2 regions of the Metabacillus sp. 22489 genome follow, and region 2 is predicted to be linked to the other one. Evidence: a T-box and tRNA genes for the amino acid it is inferred to sense, from the RefSeq annotation. Region 2 holds a T-box; the other holds one or more tRNA genes.
What was found. The T-box of region 2 lies ahead of serS (serine--tRNA ligase). A T-box ahead of a tRNA ligase gene usually reads a tRNA of that ligase, here a tRNA-Ser.
Positions count from the first base shown of each region.

Region 1: it has a tRNA-Ser gene. The T-box ahead of serS (serine--tRNA ligase) is inferred to sense a tRNA for this amino acid. The anticodon was not compared.

Region 1 covers NZ_JBQENT010000050.1:56-8,530, forward strand. Annotated here, with positions in the region: partial or broken rRNA gene ACTJJ9_RS22020 (16S ribosomal RNA) at 1-22, opposite strand, end outside; tRNA gene ACTJJ9_RS22025 (tRNA-Gly) at 119-192, opposite strand; tRNA gene ACTJJ9_RS22030 (tRNA-Pro) at 211-287, opposite strand; tRNA gene ACTJJ9_RS22035 (tRNA-Arg) at 294-370, opposite strand; tRNA gene ACTJJ9_RS22040 (tRNA-Leu) at 448-533, opposite strand; tRNA gene ACTJJ9_RS22045 (tRNA-Leu) at 545-630, opposite strand; tRNA gene ACTJJ9_RS22050 (tRNA-Lys) at 643-718, opposite strand; tRNA gene ACTJJ9_RS22055 (tRNA-Gln) at 910-984, opposite strand; tRNA gene ACTJJ9_RS22060 (tRNA-Asp) at 1,081-1,157, opposite strand; tRNA gene ACTJJ9_RS22065 (tRNA-Glu) at 1,244-1,315, opposite strand; tRNA gene ACTJJ9_RS22070 (tRNA-Ser) at 1,324-1,414, opposite strand; tRNA gene ACTJJ9_RS22075 (tRNA-Asn) at 1,418-1,492, opposite strand; gene ACTJJ9_RS22080 (SprT family protein) at 1,623-2,075, opposite strand; gene cmpA (cortex morphogenetic protein CmpA) at 2,171-2,284, shown strand; gene ACTJJ9_RS22090 (Tex family protein) at 2,298-4,433, opposite strand; gene ACTJJ9_RS22095 (PP2C family serine/threonine-protein phosphatase) at 4,676-5,275, opposite strand; gene sigB (RNA polymerase sigma factor SigB) at 5,272-6,066, opposite strand; gene rsbW (anti-sigma B factor RsbW) at 6,032-6,514, opposite strand; gene ACTJJ9_RS22110 (anti-sigma factor antagonist) at 6,511-6,843, opposite strand; gene ACTJJ9_RS22115 (PP2C family protein-serine/threonine phosphatase) at 6,901-7,908, opposite strand; gene ACTJJ9_RS22120 (anti-sigma regulatory factor) at 7,919-8,320, opposite strand; gene ACTJJ9_RS22125 (STAS domain-containing protein) at 8,323-8,475, opposite strand, start outside.
Region 2 covers NZ_JBQENT010000069.1:9,144-15,948, forward strand. Annotated here, with positions in the region: gene serS (serine--tRNA ligase) at 1-1,127, opposite strand, end outside; T-box leader at 1,178-1,397, opposite strand; gene pdxT (pyridoxal 5'-phosphate synthase glutaminase subunit PdxT) at 1,460-2,035, opposite strand; gene pdxS (pyridoxal 5'-phosphate synthase lyase subunit PdxS) at 2,054-2,941, opposite strand; gene ACTJJ9_RS24735 (D-alanyl-D-alanine carboxypeptidase family protein) at 3,137-4,480, opposite strand; gene guaB (IMP dehydrogenase) at 4,725-6,188, opposite strand; gene ACTJJ9_RS24745 (YaaC family protein) at 6,309-6,805, shown strand, end outside.

The DNA of each region.
Region 1 (8,475 bases), on a different contig from region 2:
CCAGGATCAAACTCTCCAATAAAGTGTTTGACTTGCTCATTGTGTACTTAATAGTACGATTTGTGTTAATCGAAATTAACGTTGGCACGCTTGGTTTTGTTTAGTTTTCAAAGATCATTGGAGCGGGTGAAGGGAATCGAACCCTCATCATCAGCTTGGAAGGCTGAGGTTTTACCACTAAACTACACCCGCATTAAATTATAACTCCGCTGGTCGGGAAGACAGGATTCGAACCTGCGACCCCTTGGTCCCAAACCAAGTGCTCTACCAAGCTGAGCTACTTCCCGTTATTATGGCGCGCCCGAGAGGAGTCGAACCCCTAACCTTTTGATCCGTAGTCAAACGCTCTATCCAATTGAGCTACGGGCGCAACTTATATTGTTTTAAAGCGACTAGAATATTATATCAAGTGCAATACGTAAAGTCAAGAACTTTTTTGATTTATTTTGGTGCGGCCGAGAGGACTTGAACCTCCACGGGGTTGCCCCCACTAGGCCCTCAACCTAGCGCGTCTGCCATTCCGCCACGACCGCGAACGAATCAATGGTGCGGGTGAAGGGACTTGAACCCCCACGTCACAAGGACACTAGATCCTAAGTCTAGCGCGTCTGCCAATTCCGCCACACCCGCACGGTGTGTAAATGGTGAGCCATGAAGGACTCGAACCTTCGACCCTCTGATTAAAAGTCAGATGCTCTACCAACTGAGCTAATGGCTCATTTTATCAATGAGTATTACTATTCTTTACACGACTTGTATCTGACGCCCAAATCTCAGTATGATTATTCAAGTAGAAGCTCGATTTGCGCGCTGATGTTTCGCTTTGTAGCTTATTCGAACGTGCTCTACCAACTGAGCTAATGGCTCATTACAATAATGAAATATAGTATTTTAAAGAAAAAATAAAAATGGCTGGGCTAGCTGGATTCGAACCAACGAGTGACGGAGTCAAAGTCCGTTGCCTTACCACTTGGCTATAGCCCATCGAATATTATGTTTTGAGTAAATTAAACAACAAGAATTATATAATACCACGTCTCAACTACAACTTCAAGTTGTAATTATTGCCAAAAAGTAAAATGGCGGTCCGGACGGGACTCGAACCCGCGACCTCCTGCGTGACAGGCAGGCATTCTAACCAACTGAACTACCGGACCAAACGAAATCAAAGAAATAAATAGGAGGTGGACGAATCATGGAAATAAGATATGTCCACTTCCTATTAGATTCCACATATTAAAAATGACCCGTACGGGATTCGAACCCGTGTTACCGCCGTGAAAGGGCGGTGTCTTAACCGCTTGACCAACGGGCCATAACGTATGGCGGAGAAGGAGGGATTTGAACCCTCGCGCCGCTTACACGACCTACACCCTTAGCAGGGGCGCCTCTTCAGCCACTTGAGTACTTCCCCATATGGCTCCGCAGGTAGGACTCGAACCTACGACCGATCGGTTAACAGCCGATAGCTCTACCACTGAGCTACTGCGGAACAATATAAAAGACTTCTTTTATTATAGTTAGTATCACTTATCATGTCAATACTATCTATTTTTTATTCAATTACATGCCATCAGCGACGGCTTTTATAATTTATCATAGCTTTACCTCTTTCGTCAACCCTATTTCATCAGATAGATTTTCCCACCACATTTCCCGCATACATATTTAGTCGTATCCACTTTTTTCTTCCGATTAAATATTTGCTGACAGCTTTTACATTGATATTTAAGGATTTTTCTCACGCTTTTGGGTTCGGATTTTAAAGGTGTACAAAATCTTGGTGCACCAACCTTCTTTAACAAATCTCTAAAATCGTTGTCACGATGCTTATATCCTTTTCCTTCTATATGAAGATGATAATGACAGAGCTCATGTTTAATAATACCTATCACTTCATCAAGTCCGTGCTCTTCTAAATATTTCGGATTAATATCTATGTTGTGGGTATTCAATATGTAACGTCCACCAGTAGTTCTAAGTCTTTTATTGAATGTTGCTTTGTGGGTAAATTTTTTATTAAAAAACCTTAATGAAATTTCCTCAACTAGTTGTTGCAGCTTTTTATCATCCAAAATTATTTCCTCACTTTTTTAGTAACATCAACCTAGTCTTATGCATACATTATAAACACCCATACTCCATTATAATGGATAAGGAGGTATGAGCAATGCCATCATGGTTACAAAGCCAAATGCGACGTGCTTTCTTAGAAAAAAATCGATATCAAATCAGATTACTTAATCAGTGTTGGTTTTTCTATAGAGAAAAACACTGCTCGTAGGCAGTGTTTCTTTTTATTCTTTTACCATTGTTAATGCTACTCTTCCTTTTTTAAAATCAACGCTATCTACCCATACCGTTACAACATCACCAACAGATACGATATCTAGTGGATGTTTAACAAAGCTATTACTTAACTTTGATATATGAACAAGTCCGTCCTGTTTTACTCCGACATCAATAAATGCTCCAAAATCTACAACATTACGTACCGTTCCTTGGAGCTCCATACCTTCCTTAAGGTCCTCCAGCTTCAGAACATCCTTCTTTAATAGCGGCTTAGGAACATCATCGCGCGGATCTCTTTCAGGACGAATAAGCGCATCACATATATCTTTTAAAGTTAATTCACCAATTTCAAGTATTGATGAGGTTTCTTTTAAATTCAGGTTTTTTACTTGTTCCTTTAATTTATCACTACCTAAATCTGACTCTGTTACACCAAGTTGCTTTAGTAGTTTCTTCACCTCATTGTAATGCTCAGGATGGATACTTGTACGATCTAAAGGTTGATCACCTTCTAACACCCTTAAGAAACCTATACACTGTTCGTATGTTTTTGCACCTAGTCTTGGTATGTCCTTTAATTGCTTACGATTGGAGAACCCACCAAGCTCTTCTCTTCTTTTTACAATATTATTTGCTACCGATTTACTAAGGCCAGCAACATATTGTAGCAATGAAGACGATGCGGTATTGACGTTAACTCCAACTTGGTTAACTACAGTCTCAACAACAAATGTTAATGATTCATTTAGCTTCTTTTGAGAAACATCATGTTGATATTGGCCAACTCCAACTGATTTCGGGTCAATTTTCACTAGCTCTGCTAAAGGATCCTGCAATCTTCGCGCAATAGAAACTGCACTTCGTTCCTCTACTTGAAGGTCAGGGAATTCCTCTCTCGCTAAATCAGATGCTGAATATACACTTGCACCTGCCTCGTTAACAATTAAATATGAGGCTTCACTTTTGCTATCTTTTAAAATATCAGAGATAAATTGTTCTGTTTCTCTTGACGCTGTTCCATTTCCGATTGCTATTACTTCAATATTATATTTTTTAAGAATCTCTATGACAGTAGTCTTTGCTTGTTCTGTTTTATTTACTGGCGGATGTGGATATACAACACCGATATGTAGCATTTTCCCCGTTTGGTCAACTACTGCTAATTTACAGCCTGTCCGATATGCAGGGTCTACACCTAATACCATTTTTCCTTTTAAAGGCGGCTGTAATAATAGATTTCTTAGATTTTCAGAGAAAATATGAATGGCACGGTCCTCTGCTTTTTCAGATAACTCTTTTCGTATTTCTCTTTCAATTGAAGGCTGAATTAACCTTTTATACGCATCTTCAATTGTTTCAACGATAAGATCCCTCACTATCGTCGCTTTATTCAGTTCCTGCTTCTGAAGATATTCTACGATTTGCTCATAAGGTGGCATTATTGATACGCGAAGAATTTCTTCCTTCTCACCACGATTTATCGCAAGCACACGATGCGGAACAATTTTTAAGATAGGCTCTTCATATTCGTAATACATTTCGTAAACATTTTTCTCGTCTTTCTCTTCATCTTTTACGACAGAAGCTATTTTCCCTTTTCTAAATGTCACATCGCGAATCCATTGACGGTACTTTGGCTCATCAGAAATTTGCTCAGCAATAATGTCCTTTGCACCTTGTATTGCCTCTTCAGCCGTGTGAACCTCTTTTTCTTCATTTATAAATTCCTTTGCCTTATCAAAAACATCTCCTTCAGTTGGCAATTGTAAAATCCACTTAGCAAGCGGTTCTAATCCCTTTTCCTTTGCAACCGTTGCTTTAGTACGTCTTTTTTGTTTGTATGGTCGATATAAATCTTCAACTTGTTGAAGCTTCATTGCGCTTTTTATTTCTGCAGCAAGCTGTTCTGTTAGTTTTCCTTGTTCTTCTATTAAGCGAAGGACTTCCTCTTTACGGTTCTCTAAATTCTGTATGTATGTCCACTTTTCTGAAATATCGCGAATTTGCACCTCATCAAGTGCACCAGTTTGCTCTTTCCGATATCTAGCTATAAACGGAACTGTATTCCCTTCCTCTAATAACGATATAACATTCGCTATTTGTTTTACATTTATAGAAAGCTCTTTACTAATATGTTGCATGATATAATCCTGTTTATCGATCATCATAAGCCTCCAATATATTTCAGCATTCTCATATCATTTTATCTTAAATTCGTTTTCCAAACAAAGGAAAACAGTGGACTTAGTAAGCCTAAAGCCAAAAATTTGCTCCTTACCTTTCATTCCACCTAAGCACTTAGAGAGGATAATTCGCTAATCTGCTGCTAAGAGCTACGATTAAATAAAAATAAAAGCCGTTCAACCATTCCTAATACCTAATACTAAAATAGTTGACCGACTATATAGGTTAAATCATCATTACGATTGTTTGTATACTGTTTCAAGGATTGTGATAATTCCTCAACAGAATGGCTTTTTTCTAACAATGCTTTAACAGCAGGTAATACAAGACCATCTGTATAAATGATAAATTTAGACCCTTGTTCATAGGAATACGTTTGAGTGCGATATTTCTGGGGTTTCCCTGATAAATATCCTAAAATCGGTATCGGATAAATATATGAGCCTGAGGGCAAAGAAAAAACAAAGCGAATATTACCTACTGAGCTATATGTGAACTGCTTTGTCTGGAATTCTATCTTTAATATAGAAACTGTTGCGCCACGTTTATTTTTTAATTCCTTATTACATAGCTCAATTAACACTTCAACTTTTTCATCATGTTTCTCTTCAACTAACGTACTTATCGCAGAGGATGACTCATTTGCACGTTCACCACTTCCTAGTCCGTCAGCCAATGCACAAATCAAATATTCATCTGTTGCCTTTAGAAAAAAACTATCCCCACAGCAATCCTTTCCTTGTTTAGGTATTTGATATGCTAACGTCCGAACAAAACTATTTGACTCCTGAATTATCATTTTTCCATCTCCGAGTTAAACAAATCTCCATCGATCGCTTCTTTCAATTTTTGGATAGCCCTCCTCTGTATCCGCGAAACATGCATTTGCGAAATCCCCAGCTTTTTGCCCGTCTCCTTTTGGCTTTTATTCATAATAAACGTATAATCAATAATTTCCTTTTCACGTTCTGTTAAAACATGAAGAACACTTTCTAACATGAGCCTTTGATTTACCTTTTCATAGCCTTGATCTTCCGCACCTACTATATCAAGAATTGTCACCGTACTTCCTTCGGCATCAGCATCGATTGGATGATCAACAGATAAAGCATGATAACTTTTACTCATTTCCATCGTTTCTAACACTTCTTCTTCTGTAACATCCAAATACTCTGCTATCTCTTCGACTCTAGGAGAGCGTTGCTTTTCATTTGTTAAAGCATCAACCGCGGCTTTCATTTTCGGTCCTAATTCCTTGATCCGTCTTGGCACATGGACACTCCATGTTTTATCTCTAAGAAATCGTTTTATTTCTCCGATAATCGTTGGAATCGCAAAAGCCTCAAATGGCTTTCCAATAGAAGGATCATACCTCCGAATCGCCCCTAGCAATCCAATAATCCCCACTTGCTTTAAGTCTTCATGGAACCCTTTCCCTTTAGAATACTTTTTCGCTAACGTATCGACTAAGCCCGAATAGTATTCAACAAGAACAGTTTGAGCCATTTCTTCTTCATTCTGTTGAAATTGTAAGATGAGCTTATTTATATCCTCTTTAGTTAGCTTCGAAGTTTGAGATGGTTGCGCCATGTTTGATTCGCCCCTCACTTAAATACTTAATCATGAAGACTGTAACACCTGATTTATCAAGGATACGGACTTCATCCATAAGCGTTTCCATCAAATACAGACCTAATCCACCTTCAGGCAGCTGATCTATAGGACTTGAAGCAGAAAAGGGGCCGAGTTCACTTTTCACTTGTTCAAAATCAAAGCTGTTACCATCGTCTGCAATGATTACCTCCAGGCGATCTTCATAAAGGCCAAACCCTACAACAATATCTCCACCCTCATCATGTTTGTAGGCATGCTGTACTGCGTTTGTACACGCTTCACTAGTGGCAATTTTTAAATCCTCAATTTCATCATATGAATATCCCATTCTACTGGCAATTCCTGAAAGAGTTAATCGTATAATTCCTACATACTCTGGCTTTGCGGGAATCTTCATTTCTATATAATCCACTAATTGATTCATTGTACTCCACCCTTTGATTTAGAAGATATATCAATGATGTCATTTAAGCCTGTTATTCTAAATAAGCGTACCAATCGTTCTGACAGCTCAATTAGTCTGAGCTGACCTTCATTTTTTCTAACCATTTTTAACAAACCGATAAACACTCCTAATCCTGTACTATCCATATAAGAAACATTTGCAAGACTTACAACAATAGAAGGATTCGGCATTTGTGCAAGCGGGAAAATTGACTCCCTCAATTTTGGAGCTGTATATACATCAATTTCACCTGTAATCGATATATTCGTTTCATCACTATTATTCGTAATTTCAATTTTTATGTCCATCCTTCTTCACCTCAGAAAGAGCTTTTGTATCCTTTCCATACCCGAAAAACGGGTAGATTAAACCACTCTTCTTAGTATTATTAAAGTAAAGTCATCCCTTAATTGAAAGTCCTGCATCTTTTCAAAATGTTTAAATATTTTTTCCACTAATTTCTGCGAAGAATAATGTTTATATTTTTGTATTAAGCTGGTGATAAACGACCTTTCAACAAAACCACTTTCCGTTCTTAATTCAGTTACTCCATCAGTCAATAATACAATCATATCTCCCACTTCAATTTGTCTTTCATACCGCTCATACGTTACTTGTTTATTTACACCTAAAACAAGTCCTTTTGAGTTTAAATCCTCAAATGTATCCTTCTCTGCGAAATAATAAAAGCCAGGCTCATGGCCAGCAGATGCATATGTAAAAATATGTTTTTCAATGTTATACATTCCATAAAACATCGTAATAAACATGCTTGGGTCTACATTTCTCTCAACAACTCTATTTAAATTTTCTAAAACCTGATTTGGGCTTTTTCGTGATTCTGGCAAGCTATCCATCGCATACTTAATCATCGACATACAAAGTGCCGCAGGAATCCCTTTCCCAATCACATCAGCTACTGCAACACTAATTGCCTCATCATCCTGTACAAAGTGATGAAAATCTCCATTCATCTGCTTGGCAGGAACACTTATAACTCCTATATCTAATGAATCTACATGTGGTATAGATGTTTCTAATAAGGAACGTTGAACATTTGCGGCGATTTGAATTTCTGACTTAATTTCTAATTGTTGATCTCGTAAACTTTGATGCTCTTGATAAGCTAAGCCATACCCCATCATGACCTCTAGTAAAAAGTCCAAAGAGGTGAGGACTTCACTCTGGATTTGCGGATATAATTCCTGAAGAGCTTTACGATGTGTACTAATAATTTCCTCAGGGGGTACTTGGTGCTCAATCGATTTTCTACTAAACTTTTGTCCCTGATACAAAGCTGTTTCCGTTTGATTATTTATGTAATTTCTTAAAAGACTTACATACTTTTCCTCTAAAAAATGTCTAAAATCCATTCAACCCCTCCTACCGTAACCATTTCACCGCATGAATCGTTGTACCAATTCCAACCTCGGAATTAATATCAAAATTATCCATTAAGCGCTTAACACCAGGTAACCCAGCACCTAACCCACCTGATGTCGAATAACCATCCTCCATAACTTGGCGAATATCTTGTATTCCAGGACCTTTATCATCCGCGATTATCTTTAATCCTTTTTTGCCATTTTGCTCAATAAGTTCAATTTGTATTTCACCACGTCCTGCATATAAGTAAATATTACGGGCTAGTTCTGATATCGCTGTTGTAATTCTTGCTTGATCTACCGGACCGAAACCGATCTCTTTTGCTGCGCTACGTCCTAATTGACGTGCCGCCACAATATCCCACTCAGTGGTAATCTTCACACAGGATTGGTTCTCCATGCTTACTCCCCCAACTCCCGCCGTAATGTTTCGAGGCCTTTTTCTAAATCTAAAGCTGTTTGCACTCCCTCTAGCTGAATCCCAAGTTCAATTAAAGTGATTGCTACAGCAGGCTGTATCCCCGTTAACACAACCTTTGCTCCCATTAATTTTGA
Region 2 (6,805 bases):
ACCTTCGCCTTCGGATCGCGTCTAAAGCGAATATTAGCACGTCTTGCCTGGAATGATTCGAAATTACTACATGAAGAAATTTCGCGGTACGTACCATAGCTTGGAATCCATACCTCTATGTCATATTTTTTAGCTGCAGTAAAGCCTAGGTCAGCTGTACACATACTCATAACACGATAAGGAAGCTCTAATAATTGCAAGACCTTTTCAGCGTGTCCTGTTAGCTTCTCAAGCTCAGCATAAGAATCCTCTGGTTTTACAAAACGAACTAGTTCTACTTTATTGAATTGATGTTGGCGAATTAAACCTCTCGTATCTCTTCCGGCAGATCCTGCCTCTGAGCGGAAGTTTGTGCTAAACGCCACATATTTGATAGGCAACTGTTCTACTGATAGAATTTCCTCACGATGTAGATTCGTTACAGGAACCTCTGCAGTTGGTACTAAGAAATAATCTTCTCCAGCAATTTTAAAAGCATCCTCTTCAAATTTAGGTAGCTGTCCAGTTCCTGTCATACTATCACGATTGACAATGAATGGTGGGAAAATCTCTGTATATCCGTGTTCATCGACATGCAAATCAAGCATAAAATTAAACAAAGCTCTCTCTAATCTTGCACCTAAGCCTTTGTAAAAAACAAATCGACTTCCTGTAACTTTTGCAGCTCTTTCAAAATCTAGTATTTCTAATTCATCTGCAATATCCCAATGAGGTTTTGGCTCAAATGAAAACTCAGGAAGTTCCCCCCACTTTCGTACCTCCACATTATCATCCTCTGTATCACCTACTGGTACACTTTCATGTGGAATATTAGGGATAGAAAGTAATAGAACCTCTAATTCCTTCTCTACCTCACGCAGTTCTTCATCTAATCCTTTTATTTTTTCTCCTACTTCTTTCATCTCAATAATTAATTGATCAGCGTCTTTCTTTTCCCTTTTCAGCTGGGCAATTTGAGAAGAAACATCATTTCTTTTACTTTTTAATTCTTCAGTTTCAGAAATTAATTCTCTTCTTTTCTTATCTAAGTCTTCAAACTTTCCGAAGTCAGTTAAATCTTCTCCACGCTTTGATAACTTTTCTTTTACTTCCTCAAGGTTATTACGTAAATATTTAATATCTAACATACCTATTCTCCTTTAAAAATAATGATAAAAATACAAAAAACCCCCATCCCAAAAGGGACGAGAGTTACCCGCGTTGCCACCCTAGTTAAAGATACAATTGTACCTTTCACTTATTTGATAACGGCCTTTTACCGGAAATACTTACTAAAGCTTTACTCGTTCAGTATTTCATTCAAGGATGGATTCACAAGCATCTATCACTGATTCACACCGACCATCAGCTCTCTTAAGATAGAACATCCTGCTACTAGTTCCTATCATCACGTTAACATATTTACTATCGTAATCATAACTTACTACAAGTGTGTAGCACACGCAACAATTTTATACATTTATTTGGATTCTTTCACCATATTAATAAATAATTGTGTCATACGGTGATCATCTGTTAATTCTGGATGGAAAGAACATCCTAAAAATTGCCCCTGGCGCGCCGCAACAATTCGTCCATTATGTTTCGATAGAATTTCAACATCTTCTCCTACTTCCACAATATGTGGAGCTCGAATAAATACTCCTACAAAATTCTCACCAACACCGGTTATTGTCAGCTCAGCCTCAAAACTGTCCTTTTGGCGTCCAAAGGAATTGCGTTCAACTGTTACATCAAGCAAGCCCAAATGGGATTCATTATACCCAACGAGATTTTTTGCAAGTAAAATTAAGCCTGCACATGTACCAAACATCGGCTTTCCTGCAGCTGCAAATTCTTTTAATGGGTCCATAAAATCGTATTTATCAATTAACCGACGCATTGTCGTACTCTCTCCACCGGGAATGATTAAGCCATCTACTTCTTCAAGCTGATTCACTTGTTTGATGACAATCCCTTCAGCACCACATGCTTCAATTGACTGGATATGCTCCCTAACAGCCCCTTGTAAACCTAAAACACCTATTTTTAACATGAATAAAACTCCTTTTAATTACCATCCACGCTCTTGCATTCTATGCTCTGGTAATAGGCTTGAAATTTCAATACCTTGCATAGCAGATCCAAGTCCTTTTGAAAGCTTAGCGATTAATTCATAGTCTTGGTAATGTGTAGTTGCTTCAACGATTGAACGAGCAAATTTTGCTGGGTTCTCTGATTTAAAAATACCAGAACCTACAAATACCCCATCTGCGCCTAATTGCATCATTAATGCAGCGTCTGCAGGAGTTGCAACGCCACCTGCTGCAAAGTTAACAACTGGCAGTTTGCCTTCTTTTTTAATTTGAAGAAGCAATTCAAATGGTGCTCCAAGATTTTTAGCTTCAGTCATTAATTCATCTTCACTCATTGCGACTACTTTTCGGATTTGCGCATTTACTTTACGCATATGACGTACAGCCTCAACAATGTTTCCTGTGCCTGGCTCACCTTTTGTACGTAGCATCGAAGCACCTTCTGCGATACGACGAGTTGCTTCACCTAAATCACGGCAACCACAAACAAATGGTACAGTGAAATCACTTTTCAATAGATGAAATTCCTCATCAGCTGGAGTTAATACTTCACTTTCGTCAATATAATCTACTCCCATCGCTTCAAGAACACGCGCTTCAACAATATGCCCAATACGTGCTTTTGCCATTACTGGAATAGATACTGCATTCATTACTTCCTCAACAATTGTCGGATCAGCCATTCTAGCAACGCCACCAGCAGCTCTAATATCAGCAGGGACACGTTCTAATGCCATTACGGCTACAGCACCTGCCTCCTCTGCAATTTTCGCCTGCTCAGCGTTCACAACGTCCATAATAACGCCGCCTTTTTGCATTTCAGCCATACCACGTTTTACGCGATCAGTACCAGTTGTATTACTCATTCTGTTTGTCCCCCTTATGTAATTTCCTTTAAATAGGATTTGTAATAGAGATTTATAAAATTCATCTACGCTATATTTTATCCTAACTTTTATAAAAATCCTATCAAAATAACGAGAATTAGTAAAACAATTCAAAAATAATAGATTATTTAAAAGAAATATAGTAAAAAGGCTCCCTTCATTAGGAGCCTTCTCTTAGAACCAACCTTTTACTGTATCTGTTATTGTTCCCCATAAACCACTAAAAAAGCTTCCAACAGCTCTCATAGATAGAACAAACCAATTTGCTTTTTCAACCGCAACCTCTGTAACAACATCAACTTGCGGTTGTTTTCCTTCTTGAATAAAACTTAATGCTTCACCATTTCCTGTATAACTAACAGTCATGGTTCCAACCGTTTCACCCTTTTTCAAAGGAGCAGTCAGTTCACCGTTTTTTGTTAATTTATCTTTATTAATATTAAATTTGGCTTTATATGCCTTTTCATCACCATTTCGGATTACTAATGTTAATGGATCCTTTGTTTGAATTGATACGCTTTTTTCCTTACCTTTTACTACTGGTAAACTTGATTGCTTTTCAACTTGATATTTTGCTGGAAAGATTTCTTTTACAGCAAAATTATTAAATCCATAATTTAACATTTTTTCCATTTCTAAAAATCTCGCTGAATGTAAGTTCTCACCCTTTGCATTCATTACAACCGCTACTACACGCATTCCATTTTTTGTTGCTGTTGCCGTAAAACATGAACCAGCTTTATTAGTAGAACCTGTTTTTAATCCATCTACCCCTTCATATTCATAACCTTTAATGGTTGAATCTGGTAACATCCAGTTCCAGTTCAACATTTCAGTTCCCTCTTTAAAGGTCTTTTTCGCAATACTAGCTGTTTCTATAACTTCCGGAAAATCCTGAATAAGCTTTTGTGATAATAATGCCATATCACGTGCTGATAATTTGTTTTCAGCATCTGGGCTTGTACCTTCTGGGTGCATTCCCATTAGGTCTCCATTTTCTAATCCAGTTGCATTAACAAATTCATAATTCGTTAAGCCAAGCTCTTTTGCTTTCTCATTCATAAGCTTAATGAAATTTGTTTCTGTTCCTGAAATAATTTCAGCTAATCCAATAGCTGCTCCATTTGCTGAATAGATAGCCATCGCTTCATATAATTCTTTAACAGTATATGAACCATCCTGTCTTAATGGGACATTTGAATACTCTTTGTTTTGAGAAATTTTATATACATACTCACTTGGTGTATATGTTTGCTCCCACTTAATTCGTCCCTCTTTTACAGCCTCTAATACTAAATACTCTGTCATTACCTTTGCCATACTAGCAACTGGTAATTTCTCATCAATATTTTTACCATAAAGGATTGTTCCTGTACTTTCCTCAATAATGATTGCTGAGCTAGCATTAACATCAATTGAATTTTCTGCAGCACTTGCAGTTCTAAGTGGAGAAATAGCCGTAACAATTAATGTGAACAAAAAGAGAAAAACGATAAATTTAGTACGTTTATTGTTCAATTTAGTGCCTCCTAATTTAATTTTTATTTATATATAAATATCTCATTATTTTTAATGAAATTGGGTAAACTATTCATTTTGATTCTCTTTACGTTTTAGAAACAACATGATCGATTTTAACATATATAGAGTAAAAAAAATAGACAGTGTGCAACACTCTGTCAATTGTTATAATTCTGTCATTTTTATCATATTTGCTTTTAACTAAAAAAATAAGTGAGACGAACGTCTCACTTATTTCCTTTTATAATGAATAGTTTGGAGCTTCTTTCGTAATTTGAACATCATGTGGGTGACTTTCTTTTAAGCCTGCACCAGTCATTCGGATAAACTGAGTATTTTCTCTTAATTCTTGAAGATTTTTAGTACCACAGTAGCCCATTCCTGAACGGATACCGCCAACTAATTGGTAAATCGTTTCAGATAACGGTCCTTTATATGGTGTTCTTCCTTCAATACCCTCTGGAACAAATTTCTTATTATCCTCTTGGAAATAACGATCCTTACTTCCTTTTTCCATTGCAGCGATTGAACCCATTCCACGGTATACTTTAAAACGTCTACCTTGATAAATTTCTGTCTCTCCTGGACTTTCGGAAGTACCTGCCAATAAGCTTCCAAGCATTACTGCATGGCCGCCTGCTGCAAGTGCTTTTACCATATCACCTGAGTACTTAATTCCTCCATCTGCAATGATTGCAATTCCGTGTTTTCTAGCTTCTGTAGCACAATCATAAACAGCTGTAATTTGCGGAACACCAACACCAGCTACAACCCTTGTTGTACAAATAGAACCAGGCCCTATTCCAACCTTTACAACATTGGCACCTGCTTCAATAAGTGCCTTTGTTGCTTCAGCAGTTGCAACGTTTCCTGCGATAATATTTAAATTTGGGTATTCAGTACGTATTTTTTTCACTGTCTCTAAAACGCCTTTTGAATGTCCATGTGCTGTATCAACAACGATTGCATCAACATTTTTCTCAACTAGCTTTTCTACTCGTACCATTGTGTCAGCAGTTACACCAACAGCTGCTGCAACAATAAGTCGACCATGTGCATCCTTAGCTGAATTTGGAAATTCAATGACTTTTTCAATATCTTTAATTGTAATTAATCCTTTTAAAGCACCAGTTTCATCGACAAGAGGTAATTTTTCAATTTTATGCTTTTGAAGGATACTTTCTGCATCTTTCAAAGTTGTATTTACTCCTGCTGTGACAAGATTATCCTTTGTCATCACATCACTAATTTTAATTGAAAAATCTTGAATGAATCGCATATCACGGTTAGTAATAATACCAACTAACTTCTGTTCTTCAGGGTTGTTTACAATAGGAACACCAGAAATACGATATTTCCCCATTAAATGTTCAGCGTCATAAACTTGATGTTCTGGAGTTAAGTAAAAGGGATCAGTAATTACTCCTCGTTCAGAACGTTTGACTTTATCTACCTGCTCAGCCTGTTGCTCAATGGACATATTTTTATGGATTACACCAAGACCACCTTGTCTCGCTATCGCAATAGCAAGCTCTGCTTCAGTTACAGTATCCATACCCGCACTAATAATTGGAATATTCAATTTTAAGGTAGGGGTAAGCTGTACACTTAAATCTACATCCCTAGGTAATATTTCAGATTTTGCTGGTACCAATAATACATCATCAAAAGTTAAACCTTCTTTAGAAAATTTTTGTTCCCACATAAGTAAATCCCCCTTTTTTCGGCAAAATATTATTAGTAGATTAACAACAGTAAACACGACTGTCAAGGAAGGAGAAAAGAATTTAAATATTTAGAATATTATTAAATGGAGTGTAAATTCATGACACAACAATATTGGGAACGCTTACTATCATATCAATCAACACAAACGATTCAAAAAAGGCTAGACAACATTTACCAACATTTACACATAAACAATTCAAATCAACTTTCATATGATAACTGTTACAGATTTGTTTATTTTCTTAAGCACGGTGAAAATTTCTTTATGCAGGCGAATCAATCTCCCCAAGCGATACAACCTATGTTGCTATTCTATGGTTTGTCCCAATTAATTAAAGCTTGTTTATTAATACTTGACCCAGAATACCCATCAAGCTCAACCGTGCTTTCACATGGTGTTTCTAGTAGGAAACGTAAAAAGCAGCACTATTTGTTTTTAAATGATGAGGTAAAAGTTCAACGTAATGGATTATTTCCTCATATCGCTACTAAACTATATAACATCAATCATTTAGAAATAGAAAAATACTCAATGGACTTATTATTAAGACAAATACCCGAAATGAATGAAGTATATCAATTCCATCTTGAAAA